DNA from 3 places in the Pedococcus aerophilus genome. Region 2 is predicted to be linked to each of the others. Evidence: predicted binding sites of a transcription regulator. Region 2 holds the regulator's gene; each other region holds the start of a gene.
The links. The regulator LexA, encoded in region 2, represses DNA repair genes until DNA is damaged. The targets are predictions, from matches to a motif close to TCGAACANNTGTTCGA.

Region 1 (5,972 bases), 210 kb from region 2:
GCGGCCAGGACGACGAAGCCGGTGGCCAGCACCGGGCGGCGACCGATGTGGTCCGACAGCGAGCCGGTGACGAGCAGGGTCACGAGGAGCGTCATGGCGTAGACGCCGAAGATCGTCGTCATGGTGCCGGCCGAGAAGCCGATCTGCGACTGGAGCACCGGGTAGAACGGTGAGGGGGCACTGGCGCCGACCATGAGGGCGGCGAGGGCGCCGACGGCTGTCACGAAGGCCGGGCCGCGCGCCAACCGACGTGGCCGACGTCCCGACGCGGCGGTTGGGGCGGGCTCGGCTGAGGGGGTGGTGGTGGTGGTGGTGGTGGGCGTCGCTCGGGGCGGGAGCGTGCTGGGGGTGGTGCGCTCGGCCATGACGGCTACCTCTCGGGGGACGCTCGCGGACAATGGTTCGACATTTGTCGAACGGTGCCGAGAGGTGGGGCATTCCCGCTGGGGCGAATCAGTTCGAGTATTGTCGAACCATGAGTGGAACGCCGGAGCTCGTGCACCCCGACCTCGAGGACGTGGCCCTCACCGATGTCCTCTTCGCCCTGAGCGACCCGGCCCGGCTCCAGATCGTGCGGGACCTCGCTGACGGACCCCTCGAGATGGCCCAGTGCGGGGCGACCAACCCGGCGCTGCCCAAGTCGACCAAGTCGCACCTCATGAAGGTGCTGCGTGAGGCCGGGCTCATCCGCAACGAGCCGCACGGTCGCCAGCGGCTCGTGTCGCTGCGCCGCACCGAGGTGGACGCGGCGTTCCCAGGGCTGCTCGACAGCGTGCTCGGCCCGCGCTGAGGGCGGACGTCGCTGGGACGGTCTCTCGCTGGGACGGTCTCTCGCTGGGACGGTCCGTCGCTAGGACGGTCCGTCCAGCGGGCGCAGCTCGGCGACGAGCGGGACGATGTCGGCGACCGAGTCGACGACGCGCGTCGGCTGGTAGGGGAACTGGTCGACCTGGTGCGGTCGCGTCGAGCCCGTCATCACGAGGATGGTGCGCAACCCCGCCTCGAGGCCGCTGATGACGTCGGTGTCCATGCGGTCGCCGACCATCACCGTCGACTCCGAGTGCGCGTCGATCCGGTTGAGGGCGCTGCGCATCATCAACGGGTTGGGCTTGCCGATGTAGTACGGCTGACGACCCGTCGCGGCGGTGATGAGTGCCGCGACCGAGCCCGTCGCGGGCAGGGTGCCCTGCTGGCTGGGGCCGCTGACGTCGGGGTTCGTGGCGATGAAGCGCGCCCCGGCCTCGATGAGCCGGATCGCCTTGGTGATCGCCTCGAAGGAGTAGGTGCGGGTCTCGCCGAGGACGACGTAGTCGGGGTCCCGCTCGGTCATCGTGTAGCCGACCTCGTACAGCGCCGTGGTCAGGCCGGACTCGCCCACGACGAACGCGCTGCCGCGGGGCCGCTGGTCGTCGAGGAACTGCGCGGTGGCCAGCGCCGAGGTCCAGATCGACTCCTCCGGCACGTCGATCCCGCTCGCCAGCAGGCGGGCGCGCAGGTCCCGCGGCGTGAAGATCGAGTTGTTCGTCAGGACGAGGAACCGCCGCCCGTGCTCGGTGAGGGCGGCGAGGAACTCGGCGGCCCCTGGGATCGCGCTCTCCTCGTGGACGAGCACGCCGTCCATGTCGGTGAGCCAGCACTCGACGGGCCTGGGTCTGGTCATGTCGCCCATTCTGGCGCAGAGCGATCACCACTTTGGTGGATCGCCAGGGCGCGGACGGGGAGGAGGCTGGAGGGTGCCTGAAGGAGGTGCTGGTGATGTCACTGGCCATGAGTGCAGTAGCGACGATGCTCCCCGTGACGGACATCGATCGCGCGAAGGAGTTCTACTCCGACCGGCTGGGCCTGCCGTTCCAGGGGACGAACGCCGAGGGCAGTCTGATGTACGAGCTCAGCGGCGGGACGGTCCTCATGCTGCTGCCGAGGGAGGGTGGTTCACAGAACCCGAGCACCGCCCTGACCTGGGAGGTGCCGGACGTCGCCGCCGAGATCACCGAGCTCGAGGGGCGGGGTGTGGTCTTCGAGGACTACGACCTGCCGGGGTTGCAGACCGAGGGCCACATCGCGGACCTCGCGGGGGAGCGGGCCGCGTGGTTCGTCGACCCCGACGGGAACGTCCTGTGCATCCACGAGGCGCACCGGACCTGAGTCTCCGTCCCGAGTGCGCGGTCAGGCCACTTCGATGGCGTGCCCGGCAGTGACGCGCAGGAGCTCTTCGTAGGTGGTGCGGTAGACGGTGTGGCTGTGGCCTGCCGCGGCCCAGACGTGGCGGTAGCGGCTCAGTGAGACGTCGACGATGGTCCGGATCGGCTCGGGGTGGCCGACAGGGGCGACCCCGCCGATGGCGAAGCCGGTGGCGGCCCTGACGAAGTCGGCGTCGGCCCGGTCGACGTGGTCGACACCGTCGAGGAGGTCGGCGATCTTGACGAGGTCGACCTGGTGGGCGCCGGAGGTGAGGACGAGCAGCGGGGTGATCGTGCCCTGCTCGTCGTGCGCGCGGAAGATCAGGGAGTTGGCGATCTCGGCCGGGGTCACCCCGATCGCCGCAGCGGCGGCGGCAGCGGTGCGGACGGCGTCGGGCAGGCTGAGGAGCTCTGGCTCCACGCTGTGCACGGCGAGGGTGGCCAGCACGCGCTGGACGGCGGGGTGCCCGGTGAGGTCGCGACCGGGGCCGGTGGCGGGTGTGGTCGCAGAGGTCGCCGCCGGGGGTGCAGAGGTCGAAGCCGGGGTGGTCGCGGGGATGCTCGCGGAGATGCTCGCGGGTGTGGTTGCTGGTGTCGTCTCGGGCGTGATCGCAGGCATGGTCGCGGGGGTGTCCGCGGGGGTGGGAGCCACCGGCTCGAGCGGGCTCATGTCCGGAGCCTAGGGCGGGTGGCCGACAGCCACCAGCGCTGCGCCCGGTGCCGACGCGCCCGGGTGCGCCGACGCGCCGATCGGCCTTGACGCGCTGTCCGAGGCCGGGTGTACGGTTCTTCTATTCGAACATCTGTTCGAAGGTTCCATCGAAGGGTGGGGCGCAGCAGGGCGGACGACTCCCGCCACCTGCAGCCCGCGCCAAGGACCACCGTGGGGCTCTGGCCCGCAGCGGGCGCCTCGACCCCGCCCCTGCAGGGCCAGAGCCACACCATCTCATCCTGCCGTGACGAAGGAGGCCTGCTCGTGGTGCGCCAGTACGAAGAACCCATCGAGGTCCGCCAACAGGCAGTCGGTGCCGTTGGCATCGCTGCCACCCCGGGCGGTCCCGTCCAGGGCGGTGCCACCGCGGGGGATCCCGGCCAGGGTGGTCCCGCCGTCCCCGAGCCCGAGGCCTTCGTGTGGCGCGGTCGGCTCTATGTCGTGCGGGCCGTCCTCGACCGCTGGCAGGAGCGCCGACCCTGGTGGCGCGAAGCACGTGAGCAGGGCAGCGGCGACGTCCTCGCCGCCGCCCGGGAGCGCCAGGTGTGGCGGGTGGAGGCCAGTGCCGGACGCTGCGCCGCCGTCGGGGTCTACGACCTCGGCGCCGACCACCAGGACCTCGGCCTGCGCTGGCGCCTGCTGCGGGTGGCGGACTGACATGACTGCCATGACGATCACGTCCGCGGTCGGCACCACGCGCAGCGCCGGAGCGAGCCTCGACCTGCTCGACCGGTCCCGGCACTCCCTGCTCGAGGCCTGCCAGACCCAGGAGGTGTCCCAGCGCTACCTGCAGGCCCAGCTCGGTGCGCTGCGTGCTGCCGCCGCCCTGGTGGCGGCTCGGGCCACCCCCGACGGCCACTGCGGTCCGCGCTCGCTGTGGGAGCTGCTGCCGACGGTCGCTCCCGAGCTCGCGGAGTGGGCCGAGTTCTTCGAGCTCGTCGCGGCCCGCCGCAGCCTGCCCCACAGCGCCCGTGAGGCCGACGACCTGATCCGCCAGGCCGAGGTGTTCCTCGACCTGGTCTGCCGCAGCCTCGGGCTGCCCGTGCACCCCGGTGGGCACGACGAGGTGCTCGTGCCCACCGCGCTCGCCGGTGGACCCGTCCCGACCCGCGCCGCGCCATGAGCGCCGTCCCCGGTGCGGCGACGGAGTTCGTGCACCTGCACGTCGCCTCGGGGTTCTCGATGCGTTACGGCACCTCCACCCCGGAGGCCCTCGTCGAGCGCGCCGCCCAGCACCGGCAGCCGATCCTCGCACTGACCGACCGCGACGGTCTCTACGGCGCGGTCCGCTTCGTCCAGGCGGCAAGCGCGGCCGGGATCGCCCCGGTCCTCGGGGTCGACCTCGCCGTGGGGCCGGACGCCCCCGGCGACGATGACGGTGGACCTCGAGGTGGCTCCGGTGCCGTCCGGTCGCCGCGGATCCCGGCCCGGGGCGGCGCGGACCGCGATCCCCGCCACCCGCGGGTCACGGTGCTGGCCCGGGGGCGGGCGGCCGGCGTGCCGGACGGAGTCGGCTGGGCGGCGTTGTGCCGCTTGGTGACCGAGACCCACCTGCGCGGGGAGCGGGGCGTCCCGGTGACCTCGGCCGCCGTCGTCGCCGCCGGGTGCTGGCGCGGTGGCGACCGCAGGTCCAGCCGTGACCACGCCAGCCCGCTGGTCGTCCTGCTCGGACCCGACTCCGACGTGGGCCGGGCCCTGCTGGCCAAGCGCGTCGACCGCGCGCGGGTCCTGCTCGACGCCTGGCGCCGACGGCTGCCCGAGGGCGCGGTCGTCCTCGAGGTGGTCTGCCACGGCGGGCCCGAGGGCACCCCGGCCTCGCGTGGGCACGCCCGTCGGATGCTCGGCCTGGCCGACGAGCAGGGGGTGCCCGCGGTGCTCACCGCCGCGGTGCGCCACGTCGACCCGGGGGAGTCGGCCGTGGTCGACCTGCTCGACGCGGCCCGCCGCCTCGTCGCCCTCGACACCCGTCACCTCGACCGGGTCACCGATGCCGCCCACCTCGCCGCCACCCCGACGATGTACTCCATCGCGCTCGACGTCACCGGCGGCGAGCGCGGTCGCGCCGACGAGCTGCTCCGGCGCACCCTGGCGCTGGGGTTGGGCTGCGCGCAGAACGCCCGGCACGACCTGGGCATCGGTTCGGTGCAGCTCCCGGAGCCGCACACGCTGGGGATCGGGCCCGGGGAGAGCCCGCAGGCGAGGTTGGAGGAGCGCTGCCGCGCGGCTGTCGCGACCCGCTACCCGGGAGTGGGGGAGAAGGAGTTCGCTGCGGTCGAGCGCCGGCTCACCGAGGAGCTCAAGGTCATCGCCGAGCTGGGCTACCCCACCTACTTCCTCACCGTCGCCGAGGTCGTCGACCTCATCCGCGGGATGGGGGTCCGCGTCGCCGCGCGCGGGTCCGGCGCAGGGTCGCTGGTCAACTACCTGCTCGGCATCAGCGGGGTCGACCCGATCCGCTACAACCTGCTCATGGAGCGGTTCTGCTCGCCGCTGCGGGCCGAGCTGCCCGACATCGACATCGACGTGGAGTCCGCCCGTCGCACCGAGGTCTACGAACGCATCCTCGACCGGTTCGGTGGGGAGCGCGTCACCTGCGTCTCGATGATGGACACCTACAAGGTGCGCCACGCGATCCGCGACGTGGGGGCAGCCCTCGGCCTGCCGCCGAGCGAGATCGACGAGATCGCCAAGGCCTTCCCGCACATCAGGGCCAGGGACGCCCGCAGCGCCATCGCCGAGCTGCCCGAGCTGCGCTCGCGTGGGCTGGACAGCCCCCGGATGCGGGTCCTGTTCGACCTCGTCGAGCGACTCGACGGACTCCCGCGCCACATCGCGCTGCACCCGTGCGGCGTGGTGCTCTCCAACGGCCGGCTGCTCGACCGCACCCCGGTGGAGGCGAGCTGGCTGGGGTTCCCGATGAGCCAGTTCGACAAGGACGACGTCGAGGCCCTCGGCCTGCTCAAGCTCGACGTGCTGGGCATCCGCATGCAGTCGGCGATGGCGCACGCGGTACAGGAGGTGCAGCGGGTCGACGGGGTGGAGGTCGACCTCGACGACCAGCGACAGGTGCCGCTCGACGA
Region 2 (5,972 bases):
GCTCCGGCTGCGGCTGCTTCTTGTGGCTCCAGTCGGCGCCGGTGGCGTCCTGCGTCGCGGCGTCGGAGTCGGCGGCCGCGTCGCTCCCACCGGTGTGCTCACCGGCGGACGGCGTCAGGGACACCACGACGGACTTCGACGTGGGGGTGTTGCTGCCGATCGCGGTGGAGTCCAACGGGACCAACGGGTTGGTCTCGGGGTAGTAGGCAGCCGCCGAACCGCGAGGGGTGTCGTAGGAGACCACCCGGAAGCCGTGCACGCGACGGACGACGTCGTCCTCGAGCCACCGCGTCGTGATGTCGACGAGCTGACCGTCCTGCAGGCCGAAGGCGGTGATGTCGTCGGGGTGCAGGAAGATCACCTTGCGGCCGCCCTCGATGCCGCGGTAGCGGTCGCTGAGCCCGTAGATGGTGGTGTTGTACTGGTCGTGGCTGCGCATCGTCTGCAGCAGCACGTGACCCTCGGGGACGTGGACGACCTCGATGGGGGAGGCGACGAACTCGGCCAGCCCCGACTTCGTGTCGAAGGTCCGTGAGTCGCGCGGCGGGTGCGGCATGATCATGCCGCCGGGACGACGGACGTTGACCTCGTAGTCCTCGCAGCCGGGAACGACGCGCGAGATGTGGCGACGGATGACGCGGTAGTCGTCGCGCATCGCCTTCCACTGCAGGTCGTACTGGTCCCCGAGGGTGGCCTCGGCGATGCGGGTGACGATGTCGACCTCGGACTTGAGCTGCGGTGAGGCCGGCTCGAGCGGACCACGGGAGGCGTGCACCGAGCAGGTGGAGTCCTCGACCGAGATCCACTGGTCGCCGCTGGCCTGGACGTCCTTCTCGGTGCGGCCCTTGGTCGGCAGGATCAGCGCGGTCTCGCCACAGACGAGGTGGGAGCGATTGACCTTGGTCGACACCTGCACGGTGAGCCGGAGCTTGCGCATGGCAGCCACTGCGGTGTCGGTGTCGGACACGGCCTGGACGAAGTTGCCGCCGAGGGCCATGAAGAACTGGACCTTGCCGTCGCGCATCGCGCGCAGCGAGTCGACGACGTCGAGGCCGTGCTCACGCGGCGGGTCGAAGCCGAACTCCTTCTGGAGCGCGTCGAGGAAGTGTGCCGGCGGGCGCTCCCAGATCCCCATCGTGCGGTCGCCCTGCACGTTGGAGTGGCCACGGACGGGCAGCAGCCCGGCGCCCTCGCGCCCGATGTTGCCCTGGGCCAGGGCGAGGTTGACGACCTCCTTGATGGTCGCGACACCGTTGCGGTGCTGCGTCAGGCCCATCGCCCAGCAGTAGACCGTGCGGGTCGAGCCGCGGAGCATCTGCGCCGCCTCGGTGATGAGCTCGCGCGACAGGCCGGTCACCTCGATGACGTGGTCCCAGTCGACCGCCGAGACGTGCTCGCGCCACTGGTCGAACCCGGTGGAGTAGGTGTCGATGAACTCGTGGTCCAGCGCGTCCCACTCGACCAGCAGCGAGCCGATGGCCTGGAAGAGGGCCAGGTCACCGTTGACCTTGACCGGCAGGTGCAGGTCGGACAGGGCGGTCCCGTGCCCGATGACGCCGCTGGGCTTCTGGGGGTTCTTGAACCGCACCAGCCCGGCCTCGCGCAGCGGGTTGATCGAGATGATCTTCGCGCCGTTCTCCTTGGCGATCTCCAGGGCGGAGAGCATGCGCGGGTGGTTGGTGCCGGGGTTCTGCCCGGCGATGACGATGACCGAGGCGGTGTGGACGTCGTCCAGGGTGACGCTGGCCTTGCCGATGCCGATCGACTCCTGCAGCGCGATGCTCGTGGACTCGTGGCACATGTTCGAGCAGTCGGGCAGGTTGTTCGTGCCGAAGGCACGCACGAACAGCTGGTAGGCGAAGGCGGCCTCGTTGGAGGTGCGACCCGAGGTGTAGAAGGTCGCCTCGTCCGGGCTGGCCAGGGAGCGCAGCTCGGCGGCGATGAGCTCGAAGGCCTCGTCCCACTCGATGGGCTCGTAGTGCGTGGCGCCGGGGCGCTTGACCATCGGGTGGGTGATCCGGCCCTGCTGGCCGAGCCAGTACTCGGAGCGGGTGTCGAGCTCGGCGATGCTGTGCTCGGCGAAGAACTCGGGGGTGGCCCGGTCGCGGGTGGCCTCCTCGGCCACGGCCTTCGCGCCGTTCTCGCAGAACTCGGCCGCGTGGCGGTGGCCCACGTCGGGGTCCGGCCAGGCGCAGCTCATGCAGTCGAAGCCCTCGGCCTGGTTGAGCTTGAGCAGGGTCTGCGCGGTGCGCTTGATCCCCATGTGGTCGATGGCCCGCTTCATCGAGACCGCCACCGCCGTGGGTCCTGCTGCGTGGTCCTTCTGGCCCTTGACCCTCAGGTCTGCCTCGGAGTAGTCGCCTTCGTCGTGCTTGGCCATCGTCGAACCTCGCTGTCGTGGTGCCGGGCCGCCCGAACTGCCCCGGGCCGCACCTTTCGTGTCGAACGTACCCACTGCCGCGCCGGACCAACCACTCGGAGCCCGTCGGAGGTGGGTGTCACGCACGGAGTGCGGTGAGAACCACTCGGAGGTCGCCACGGGGGTCGGTCCGTGGCGACCTCCGAGGGAGATCGGGGTGGGAAGGTCTCAGACGCGGCGCAGGACCGCGGTGACCTTGCCCAGGATCGTCGCGTGGTCGCCGTCGATGGGCTCGAACGCGTCGTTGTGCGGCATCAGCCACACCTTGCCGTCCTTGCGCTTGAACGTCTTGACCGTCGCCTCGTTGTCGAGCATGGCCGCGACGATGTCGCCGTTGTCGGCGGTCGGCTGCTGGCGCACGACGACCCAGTCGCCGTCGCAGATCGCGGCGTCGATCATCGACTCACCGACGACCTGCAGGAGGAAGAGCTGTCCCTCGCCGACGATCTGGCGCGGCAGCGGGAAGACGTCCTCGACGGTCTCCTCGGCGAGGATCGGCACACCGGCGGCGATCCGCCCCAGGACCGGGACGTAGGAGGCCTCCGGGCGACGGTCGTTCATGCCCGTCTCGTCGAACACCGCGGTCTCGTCCTCGACGCTCGCGCCGCCGCGGTAGCCGCGCATGTCGGCCGTCGAGTCGGGGGAGACGACCTCGATCGCCCGGGGGCGGTTGGGGTCGCGGCGCAGGAAGCCCTTGCGCTCCAACGTCGAGAGCTGGTGGGCCACCGAGCTCGGGGAGGTGAGGCCCACGGCCTCGCCGATCTCGCGCAGGCTCGGCGGGTACCCGCGGCGGTCGACCGAGTTGCGGATGACCTCGAGGACCCGTCGCTGGCGGACGGTGAGACCGTCGCCCCGATCGCGGTCGGGGAGCTCCTTGACGTTGTCCTCGCTCATGCCGGTTCCTCGTTTCCGCAGGTCAGGTGGCGTCTGCCGGTGCTGATCAATGACTGCTGGGTCGTGTGACAGGGGTGACTGTCAGTGGCCTCTGATGTGCTTGAGGCATGGACACAGCGTATGGCGTTCGAACGCCAGTACCAAACATGTGTTCGAGGCGTGTCTTGCTCGGTTCGAACAAGCGTGCTAGAAATCAACCAAGAGGCACTTCGTACAACCGTTCGAAGAGCGTCGACCAGATGACCACCACGGAGGACCAGATGAGTGCAGCAGTTGCTTGGGACATCGCCCCCGCACCCGTGCGTATGCCGGTTCGGCCGGTGCGCCCGCAGCTCGTCTCGGTGCCCACGGGTGAGGACGTCGTCATCCGTCCCGCCGCCCCGTTGCGGCTTACCCGCGCCGGACGCCTGGCCGTCACGATGACCGTCGTGGTCGTCGGCGTGGTGCTGGCGATCAGCCTGCTGTCGGGCGGTGCGTCGGCAGTGGTCATCGACCACTCCACGACGGTGCAGGCCGGCCAGACCCTCTCCGAGGTCGCGGCGACGCAGCTGCCGCAGCTGCCGATCAACGAGGCCGTCGCGCAGATCCAGATCGCCAACGACCTGGCCGGGTCCGACGTGCACGCCGGTCAGACGCTGCTCATCCCCGCCGCCGGCTGAGCCCGACACGGCGGGACGTGACCGCCGAGCGAGTCGGCACTCCTGCTCTCAGGACCCGATCACGATGTTCGGGAGCACCCTGACGGCCTTGATGTGCCGGTACCGCAGGGCTCCGGTCGTGGTGGCGTTCTTCAGCGCGACGTGGTCCACCAGCACCGGCGGAGAGAGCTCGGTGATGGGCAGGGTCGTCGAGTAGTAGGCGACGCCACCCTTCATCCGGTACTTCACACCCTTGGTGGTCGTGAGCATCGTCGTGTCGGCCGGCTGCGCGCGCATGCGGTTGTAGGCACCCCCGCTGCCGGCCTTGTCGATGGCCACCTGGTCGACGGTCGTGTACCCCTTGGTGCCCCCGACATTGGCCCACGCGGAGACGAAGATGGGTGCGCCGCCGGCCATGCGGTAGACCTCGCCGCGCTGGGCGCCCCGGATGAAGGTGCCGTCCGGGATCGTCGCCGGCAGCGAGGCCAGGGCCGTCGAGGAGATCGCCATCGTCGCCTTGGTCCCCCCGAAGGCGGTCCAGGTGGAGACGAACACCGGCGTGCGGCCGACGAGCCGGTAGACGCCGCCGTTCTCGCGCACCTTGAGGAAGCTGCCGGACTTGGGTGGCTGGTACGGCTGGTCCTTGAAGTGCAGGAAGTTGCTCGGCCAGTTGGCATCGCCGCGGGGGATCTTCATGCGCGAGGAGTACCCGCTCCACGCCGAGTCCGACACGACGATGTAGGAGGTCGTGACCTCCTCGACGTACCCGACGTGCCCGTTGGAGGGGGCGTAGTGGCTGCCGTAGTTCCACTGCGCGATCGACCCGACGGCGGGGGTCTTGTCGACGGGGATGCCGCGGTCGCGTGCGCTGGTGGCCCAGCTCCCACCGCTGCCCATGGAGCTCTGCTGCTTCACGCCGTTCTTCATCAGGCGGTACGCCGCGTAGTTGACGCAGTTGTTGCCGGTCGAGTTCACGGGATAGCCCCAGACGGACTTCCCCGCGTAGCCGGAGAACGAGATGCAGGCGATCGAGCTGGCCTTGCACTCTCGGGAGAGGGTGGCCGCGCCAGCCTGCGGAGCGCTGACCGCGAGACCGGTCAGGGCGAGGAGGGCGACAGAGCCTGCGCGGGCGAGGTGGGGGATCAGGCGGGAGCGCAGCATGACTTCCTGGGGGTGGGGGACAGGTCAGCGCCAGGAGACGCGGTGCCGTACCGACGTGGGGTGTGGGCAGGGCAACCGGTCCAGAGTGGACGGCGGGTGTCCGGTTTGTCAGGCAGACCCGATAAGTCCAACCGTGTAATTCAGCCGAGCCCCTGCGTGAACCTCAGGTCCTTGTCCAGGAAGTCGGCCAGCCGTTGCGCGGCTTCCGCGACGGCCGCCCGTCCCGCGTCGTCGACGCTGGGAGCGAGCCGCACCTCCACCTCGACCGCGTCACCGGTGACCGTGCGCTTCCACAGCCCCACGTTCTCCTGGTGGAGCACCACGCGAGCCCAGAACGGGTCCGGGTGCTCGCCGTCCGGATGGTCAAGCGCCACAGGGAAGTTCACGCTCGGATAGCTCAGGACCGCTTCGTCATAGACGGGGAAGAGGTATGCAGCCGGCGCGGCCGCGCTGCGCCGTGGGACGTTCGTGGGGTCGAACCAGTGCGGTGTCCCCTCGACGTCGACCTGCTCGAGCACGTCGCCGAGGTCGGCCAAGGAGGCTCGGGTACCGGCGACGGGGAGGGACGACCACCGGGTGAAGTCCTTGACGGAGGCCGGTCCGTGTCCGCGGAAGAACCGCTGCACCAGCTCCCGGTGGGCGTCGTCAGGGTCGAGGGACGGCGTCGGCTCGACCACCTCGTCGACCAGCGCGTACGAGTGGTGGACGCCCTTCGTGGGGCCTGAGCAGATCAGCCCTTGCAGCTCGGCGACCATGAGCAGGTGGCCCAAGGGCTCCCCGGCCCGGATGGGGGAGTGTCGTTCGGCGAAGGCCTCGCCGAGCTCGGGCCGGGTGTGGAAGTGCTTGTCCTGCAACAGGTC
Region 3 (5,972 bases), 300 kb from region 2:
GTTCATCATGGGCCGGCGACTCACCCGGCGGCTGGCGGGGGTCCACGATCCTGTCGACGTGGCGCAGACGAACTGGGTGGCCAAGGCCTCCGAGCTGCGGCACCGGACGCTGATCATCCACTCGGTCGACGACGAGTTCGTGCCCGTCGGGCCCTCGCAGCAGCTGGCTGCCGCCCGGCCGGATCTCGTGACGATGGAGCACTGGGACACCTCCCGCCACACGAAGGAGTGGAACGTCGACCCGGACCGGTGGGAGCGTTCGGTCGCCGACTTCGTCAGCAGCTAGCGAGTTCAGCCGGCCACGGCGTGGATCTGCCTGGGCGGTGGGGCTTCCGCGAACTATCGCGTGGGGGCGTCGAGGCTGAGTCGTCATTCCCAGGGAATGAGGCCTTCGGAGATGATGACGAGTCCGGCTCCGGAGGATGTGGTCCTGCGCCTGGTTGGGGTGCGGGGTGTGCGGGTGGGTTGTCCGGGTGGTCTGGTGCGGGCGAGTTCGGGGTGGTCGATCTCGAGGTCGGAGGGGAGCTCGATGTCGTTCCAGCTGGCGTTGCCGCCGGTGGGTGGTCGGTAGGTGCCGGCCGGGACGGTCGGGTCGCCGCCGGGTGGTGGTGCTGTCTCGTCGGGTCGGGGTGGGCGGATGGGTAGCCCGTACCGGTTGACCACGGTCAGTCCGTCGGGTCGGTCGGGGTCGCCGGTGATCTGGTAGTCGCCACGGTCGATGCCGTCGTGGTGCCTGGTGCACAACGAGATCTGGTTGGTCGTGTCGGTGGTGCCGCCGTCGGCCCAGGGGTGCAGGTGGTGGATCTCGACGAAGCCGGTGTTGGTGGTGGGGCAGCCGGGGAACCGGCAGCCTCGGTCGCGGTCGAGGACCAGGCGTCGGGAGCGTTCGGGCAGGATCCGCATCGACCGCCCGACCGAGACCGGTCGCCCTTGGGTTTCCCAGACGGGTTGGACCACGCCATCCGACACGAAGCGCCCGAGCAGCCGCTTGGGGATCGCGTGCCCGCCGGTGACCCAGGCACCATTGGTGTCCAGGTGCAGGTACACCCGGTAGTGCGCCGCCCGTGAGGTCGACGTCATTGAGGCCAGGGACCGGTTGGCCATCTCCTCGAGCGCGTCGGCATAGGTCGGCAGCCCAGCATGCTGGTCAAGGAGCTGGTCCCTGTCGGTCGGAGAGTCGCTGGTGCTGTTGTCGGTCTCACGGCGGCGGAGGGTGAACAACGCGTCCTTGGCCTCCTTCACGGCCTGTTCGACCAGCGCGCCGATGGTCGCGGGCGCGGAGTACCGCAGCTGGAACCGACCATCAGCGTCGTACGTCATGGTCAGCTCGGGCCGCGCACAGGCCCGCTGCTCCGCGACCGAGGCCTTCGCGGCGTCGTGCTCTTCCCTCACCAGGGCGCGGGCGTCTGGCGCGGTGATGGTCGCTGCTGGTCCGTCGTCGCCCGGTTCGGGTACTGGATCGGCAGGGAAGGCGTGCATCCGGACCGCACGACGTAGCTGGGGCACGGTTGCTTCGCGGGCGAATCGGGTCAGCGACTTCTGGTGACTCGTGGGCACATTGCGGGCCAGGACCGCGACCTGGTCCAGGGACAGCTCACCGGCAGACAGTGCAGTCCCGGCGTCGGTCAGCTCCGACCGGCGCCGAGCCACAGCGACGATGTCGGCGGCGTGGGCAGGGGCCAACCCGGCCCGGACCACCAGGTAGTGCTCGGGGGACTTGAACCCGCCCTCACCCCAGTGACCGCCGGTCATGACCTCGTCGATGATGTCGACCAGCTCCGCCTGCACCCGGTTCAACTGTCCTGCAACGGCGGCGGTCCGGTCCCACAGGGCCCGGTTCCGCACACCCCAGCTGCCCGGCGCGAGTGCGTCGGGGACGGTGCTGAGGGGAGCGGTCGACATACCTCAATCGTACAGGTGTTCGAACTCATCGGGAAGAGAAGTCCACAATTGAAGTACGCGAGTTCGCCCACAGCAGAACAGAATTGGGCACCGTCGGACAGCCGCGATCAGAGATCTAGCGGCCCACGCGCCATCGACCGAGGACCGTCCCGTCCTCCTCCAGGAGAAGCATGGGCGTCAGGGCCACGTCGAGGTCCGGCCCTCCGGCGATCCGGCCGTGGTCGCCGCCGACGAGGGTGGGTGCCCAGGTGAGGTCGACCTCGTCAACGACTCCGGCCTCGAGCATGGTGGCGAACAGCGACGGACCACCCTCGGACAGGATGCTCCGAAATCCCTTTTCCTCCAGCGCCTGACGAGCCGCCACGAGGTCGACGCGTTCACCGCCGGTGACGATCACGTTGCTCTCACCGAGGACCCCCTTGGCAGCCTCCACCTTCTCCGCAGCCGCGTGCTCGCAGGTGATCATCAGCGCTGCGCCCTGAGGAGACGTCATGGCGGCCACGGTCGGCGGCAGCTCTCCCCGGTTGCTGACCACGGCCAGGACCGGCGCGTCCGGGTCCTCGTCTTGGAGCGCTGGATACCCCTCTGCCCGAACGGTTCCCGCGCCGACGACCACGACGTCCGCGAGCTGACGCAGCACCGAGAAGACGCGGAAGTCCGCAGGCGTGTTGATGCTCCCGGAGCGGCCGTCGGCACCGGTGACGGCACCGTCGAGGGAAGCCACGAAGTTGACGCGCAGCCACGCTCGGTCGGCCGGCACGGCATACACCTCACGCAGGGCGGCCTCATCGAGGTCGCTGGAGCCGGCGTCCGCCGAGGACGACGAGGACGACGAGGACGACGAGGGCAGACCGGTCTCGTTGAGCAGCAGGCGCATGGCGCGAAGTCTGCCTCACCTAGGCTTCCTGCGTGCCCTCCTCGTTGACCGACCGCTCACCGAAGCTCGACCGCGAACGGTTGGTGCGCGACCTCGTGCCCCCGCCGAGGTTCGACGCCGAACGGTTCTCGACCTACCGCCCCGACCCCGCCGAGCCCAGCCAGTCCGCGGCCGTCGAGCGGCTCGAGGCGTATGCCGCGTCGCTGGGTGCCGCGCGCGGCGGCACCGGCCTCTTCGGGCGGCGCAAGAAGCGTCCGCAGGCGGGGCGCGGGATCTACCTCGACGGCGGGTTCGGTGTCGGCAAGACGCACCTGCTGGCGAGCCTGTGGCACGAGGCGGACGGGCCCAAGTCCTTCGGCACCTTCGTTGAGTACACGAACCTCGTCGGGGCACTGGGATTCGCGCAGACGGTCGAGGCGCTCAGCGGTCACACCCTCGTCTGCATCGACGAGTTCGAGCTCGACGACCCCGGTGACACCGTCCTCATGGCCACGCTGCTCGCCCGGCTGACCGAGGCAGGGGTGTCGCTGGCTGCCACGAGCAACACCCTGCCCGACGCGCTGGGGGAGGGACGGTTCGCGGCGGAGGACTTCCTGCGCGAGATCCAGGCCCTGGCCTCACGGTTCGACGTCCTCACGGTGGACGGACCCGACTACCGGCACCGCGACACGGTCGACAGCCCACCGCCGTTGACCGAGGACGAGGTCCGCGCAGCCGGTCAGCGCGAGGGTGCCGTCCTCGACCACTTCGTCGACGTGACGCGGCACCTGTCGACGGTCCACCCGAGTCGCTACCGCACGCTTCTCGACGGGGTCAGCGCGATCGCCTGGACCCACGTGCGGCCCGTCACTGACCAGGCGGTGGCCCTGCGCCTCGTCGTCCTCGCCGACCGCCTGTACGACGCGGACATCCCGGTGTTCGCCAGCGGCCAACCACTGGGCCAGGTGTTCTCCGAGGAGATGCTCGCCGGCGGGTACCGGAAGAAGTACTACCGGGCCATCTCCCGACTCACAGCCCTCGCGCGCGGTGACGACCGGTGACAGGATGCCGAGATGGCGAAGAAGGACAAGAAGTCCACCAAGTCCGGCAAGTCCACGAAGGCCGAGCTCAAGGCCGCCCTGGCCAAGGAGGTCTCGGCGAAGAAGGCCGTCAGGGCCACCAAGAACCCGAAGGCTGAGCCGGCCGAGGTCGCGCCCCTGTCCCCGGTGTCGTTCAGTGAGGCTCTCAGGGCCCGTGAGGGCTTCGTCCTCGCCGAGTGCGACCCGCGGTCGACTCCTGCCTTCGACGGCGACAAGGTCGCCGGGAAGCAGGCCCTCGACCTGAGGGCGGGGGAGATCGGCGAGTTCCAGGAACGGCTGTACGCCGAGGCCAAGATGAACGGCACCCGGTCCCTGCTGCTCGTCGTGCAGGGCATGGACACCTCCGGCAAGGGCGGCATCATGCGCCACGTCGTCGGCCACATGGACCCACAGGGCGTGCGCTACACAGCGTTCAAGGCACCGTCGCTGGAGGAGCGTCGCCACCCGTTCCTCTGGCGCATCCGCAACGCGTTGCCGAACCCCGGTCAGATCGGGGTCTTCGACCGCTCGCACTACGAGGACGTCCTCATCGTCCGCGTCCACGACCTCGTGCCCAAGGCGACGTGGTCGCGCCGGTACGCGCAGATCAACGCCTTCGAGGAGAAGGCCGTCGCCGAGGGGACCACGATCGTCAAGGTGATGCTGCACATCTCCTCGGACGAGCAGAAGGCGCGGCTGACCGAGCGCCTCGAGCGACCCGACAAGCAGTGGAAGTACAACCCCGGCGACGTCGACGAGCGCCTCGAGTGGCCGCACTACCAGGAGGCCTACCAGGCCGTCCTCGACCGCACGTCGACCGACGCCGCCCCGTGGCACGTCGTCCCCGCCGACCGGAAGTGGTACGCCCGGCTCGCCGTGCAGAGCCTGGTGCTGGAGCACCTCGAGGCGATGGATCCGCAGTGGCCCGCCGTCGACTACGACGTCGAGGCCGAGCAGGAGCGGTTGCGCATCACCTGACACCGCAGCGATGAGTTGGGAGGCGGCGGCGGGTCGGTATGTGTGGAGGCGGTAGCAACCCGCTGCTGCCACTGAGCGAAAGGAGCTGGGCATGCTCAGCGACTCGAAGGCATTCAGCGGATTCTCGGCCGACGACATCGAGGCGGCGCGTGCCTTCTACGGCGGCGTCCTCGGTCTCGAGGTGAGCGAGCAGATGGGCATCCTCACGCTGCACCTCGGCGGTGGACACCGCGCGACCATCTACCCGAAGCCCGACCACGTGCCCGCAGGCTTCACCGTCCTGAACTTCCCCGTCGCCGACATCGAGGCGGCCGTCGGCGCTCTCACCGACGCCGGCGTGCAGTTCGAGAAGTACGAGGGGACGCCGATGGCGACCGACGACAACGGGATCTTCCGCGGTGGCGGCCCGCTGATCGCGTGGTTCACCGACCCGGCCGGCAACGTCCTCTCGGTGATCCAGGACTAGCGGATCCAGGACCAACGGATCCAGGACCAACGGATCCAGGACCAACGGTTCAGAGCTGGCGCAGCCCTGGCGGCGCCGGGGCGTGGCCGAACCCCCAGAGCAGGACCCAGACGGCGATCGCGCAGATCGTCAGCAGCACGAAGCCGCCGGCCACCATGGCGGCAGGGCCGGGTTTGCGGATGGGGCGGATCCACACCTCGTGCTGTGGCCGCGGCGCCGGCGCGCCGAGCATGGCACCGCCGCACGCTGAGAGCACGACGATCGGGGCGCCGATGTAGAGCAGCGGGTCGAGGACGTCCATGTAGTTGAGGCCCTTCATCGCTGCAGGCAGCAGGACGACGAGCGCCGCAGTCACGGCACCGAGGAAGAGCCCGATCAAGGCTCCCCGTCCGGGTTGACCTCTCATGCTGCCGAGTATGCGGCCGCCGTGCGTCCGCGTCGATCATCCGTTCGTGGGTGGCGCGCCTCGGTCAAGTGGCGAACGCCCGCTCGACCAGGCCCACCGCTGCTGTCGAGCTGAGGCCCGCGTCGAGCGTCCCGAACGTCACGCCGTGGTCACCACCGAGACGGCTGGCGATGAAGGCGTCCGCGACGACCGCCGGGGCGTGCTGGGCCAGCAGGGCGGCCTGCAGCGTGAGGGCGAGCCGCTCGACCAACGTGCGGGCACTCGCCTGCGCGTCCGGGTCAGAGG

Region 1: a site for LexA is predicted at 2,976-2,991, ahead of ABD286_RS03105 (DUF6504 family protein). Genes of this name have one in related genera too.
Region 3: a site for LexA is predicted at 1,910-1,925, ahead of ABD286_RS02690 (HNH endonuclease signature motif containing protein). Genes of this name have one in related genera too.

Annotation. Positions count from the first base shown of each region.
Region 1 covers NZ_BAAARN010000001.1:666,294-672,265, reverse strand. Annotated here, with positions in the region: gene ABD286_RS03130 (MFS transporter) at 1-365, opposite strand, end outside; gene ABD286_RS03125 (ArsR/SmtB family transcription factor) at 476-790, shown strand; gene ABD286_RS03120 (HAD-IIA family hydrolase) at 851-1,660, opposite strand; gene ABD286_RS03115 (VOC family protein) at 1,756-2,145, shown strand; gene ABD286_RS03110 (YbaK/EbsC family protein) at 2,167-2,850, opposite strand; gene ABD286_RS03105 (DUF6504 family protein) at 3,007-3,549, shown strand; gene ABD286_RS03100 (SAV_6107 family HEPN domain-containing protein) at 3,551-4,015, shown strand; gene ABD286_RS03095 (DNA polymerase III subunit alpha) at 4,012-5,972, shown strand, end outside.
Region 2 covers NZ_BAAARN010000001.1:875,299-881,270, reverse strand. Annotated here, with positions in the region: gene ABD286_RS04045 (FdhF/YdeP family oxidoreductase) at 1-2,380, opposite strand, end outside; gene lexA (transcriptional repressor LexA) at 2,588-3,313, opposite strand; gene ABD286_RS04035 (LysM peptidoglycan-binding domain-containing protein) at 3,553-3,972, shown strand; gene ABD286_RS04030 (CHAP domain-containing protein) at 4,021-5,112, opposite strand; gene ABD286_RS04025 (winged helix DNA-binding domain-containing protein) at 5,253-5,972, opposite strand, start outside.
Region 3 covers NZ_BAAARN010000001.1:571,677-577,648, reverse strand. Annotated here, with positions in the region: gene ABD286_RS02695 (alpha/beta hydrolase family protein) at 1-286, shown strand, start outside; gene ABD286_RS02690 (HNH endonuclease signature motif containing protein) at 370-1,902, opposite strand; gene ABD286_RS02685 (dihydrofolate reductase family protein) at 2,018-2,779, opposite strand; gene zapE (cell division protein ZapE) at 2,812-3,819, shown strand; gene ABD286_RS02675 (polyphosphate kinase 2 family protein) at 3,832-4,815, shown strand; gene ABD286_RS02670 (VOC family protein) at 4,907-5,281, shown strand; gene ABD286_RS02665 (hypothetical protein) at 5,331-5,687, opposite strand; gene ABD286_RS02660 (acyl-CoA dehydrogenase family protein) at 5,752-5,972, opposite strand, start outside.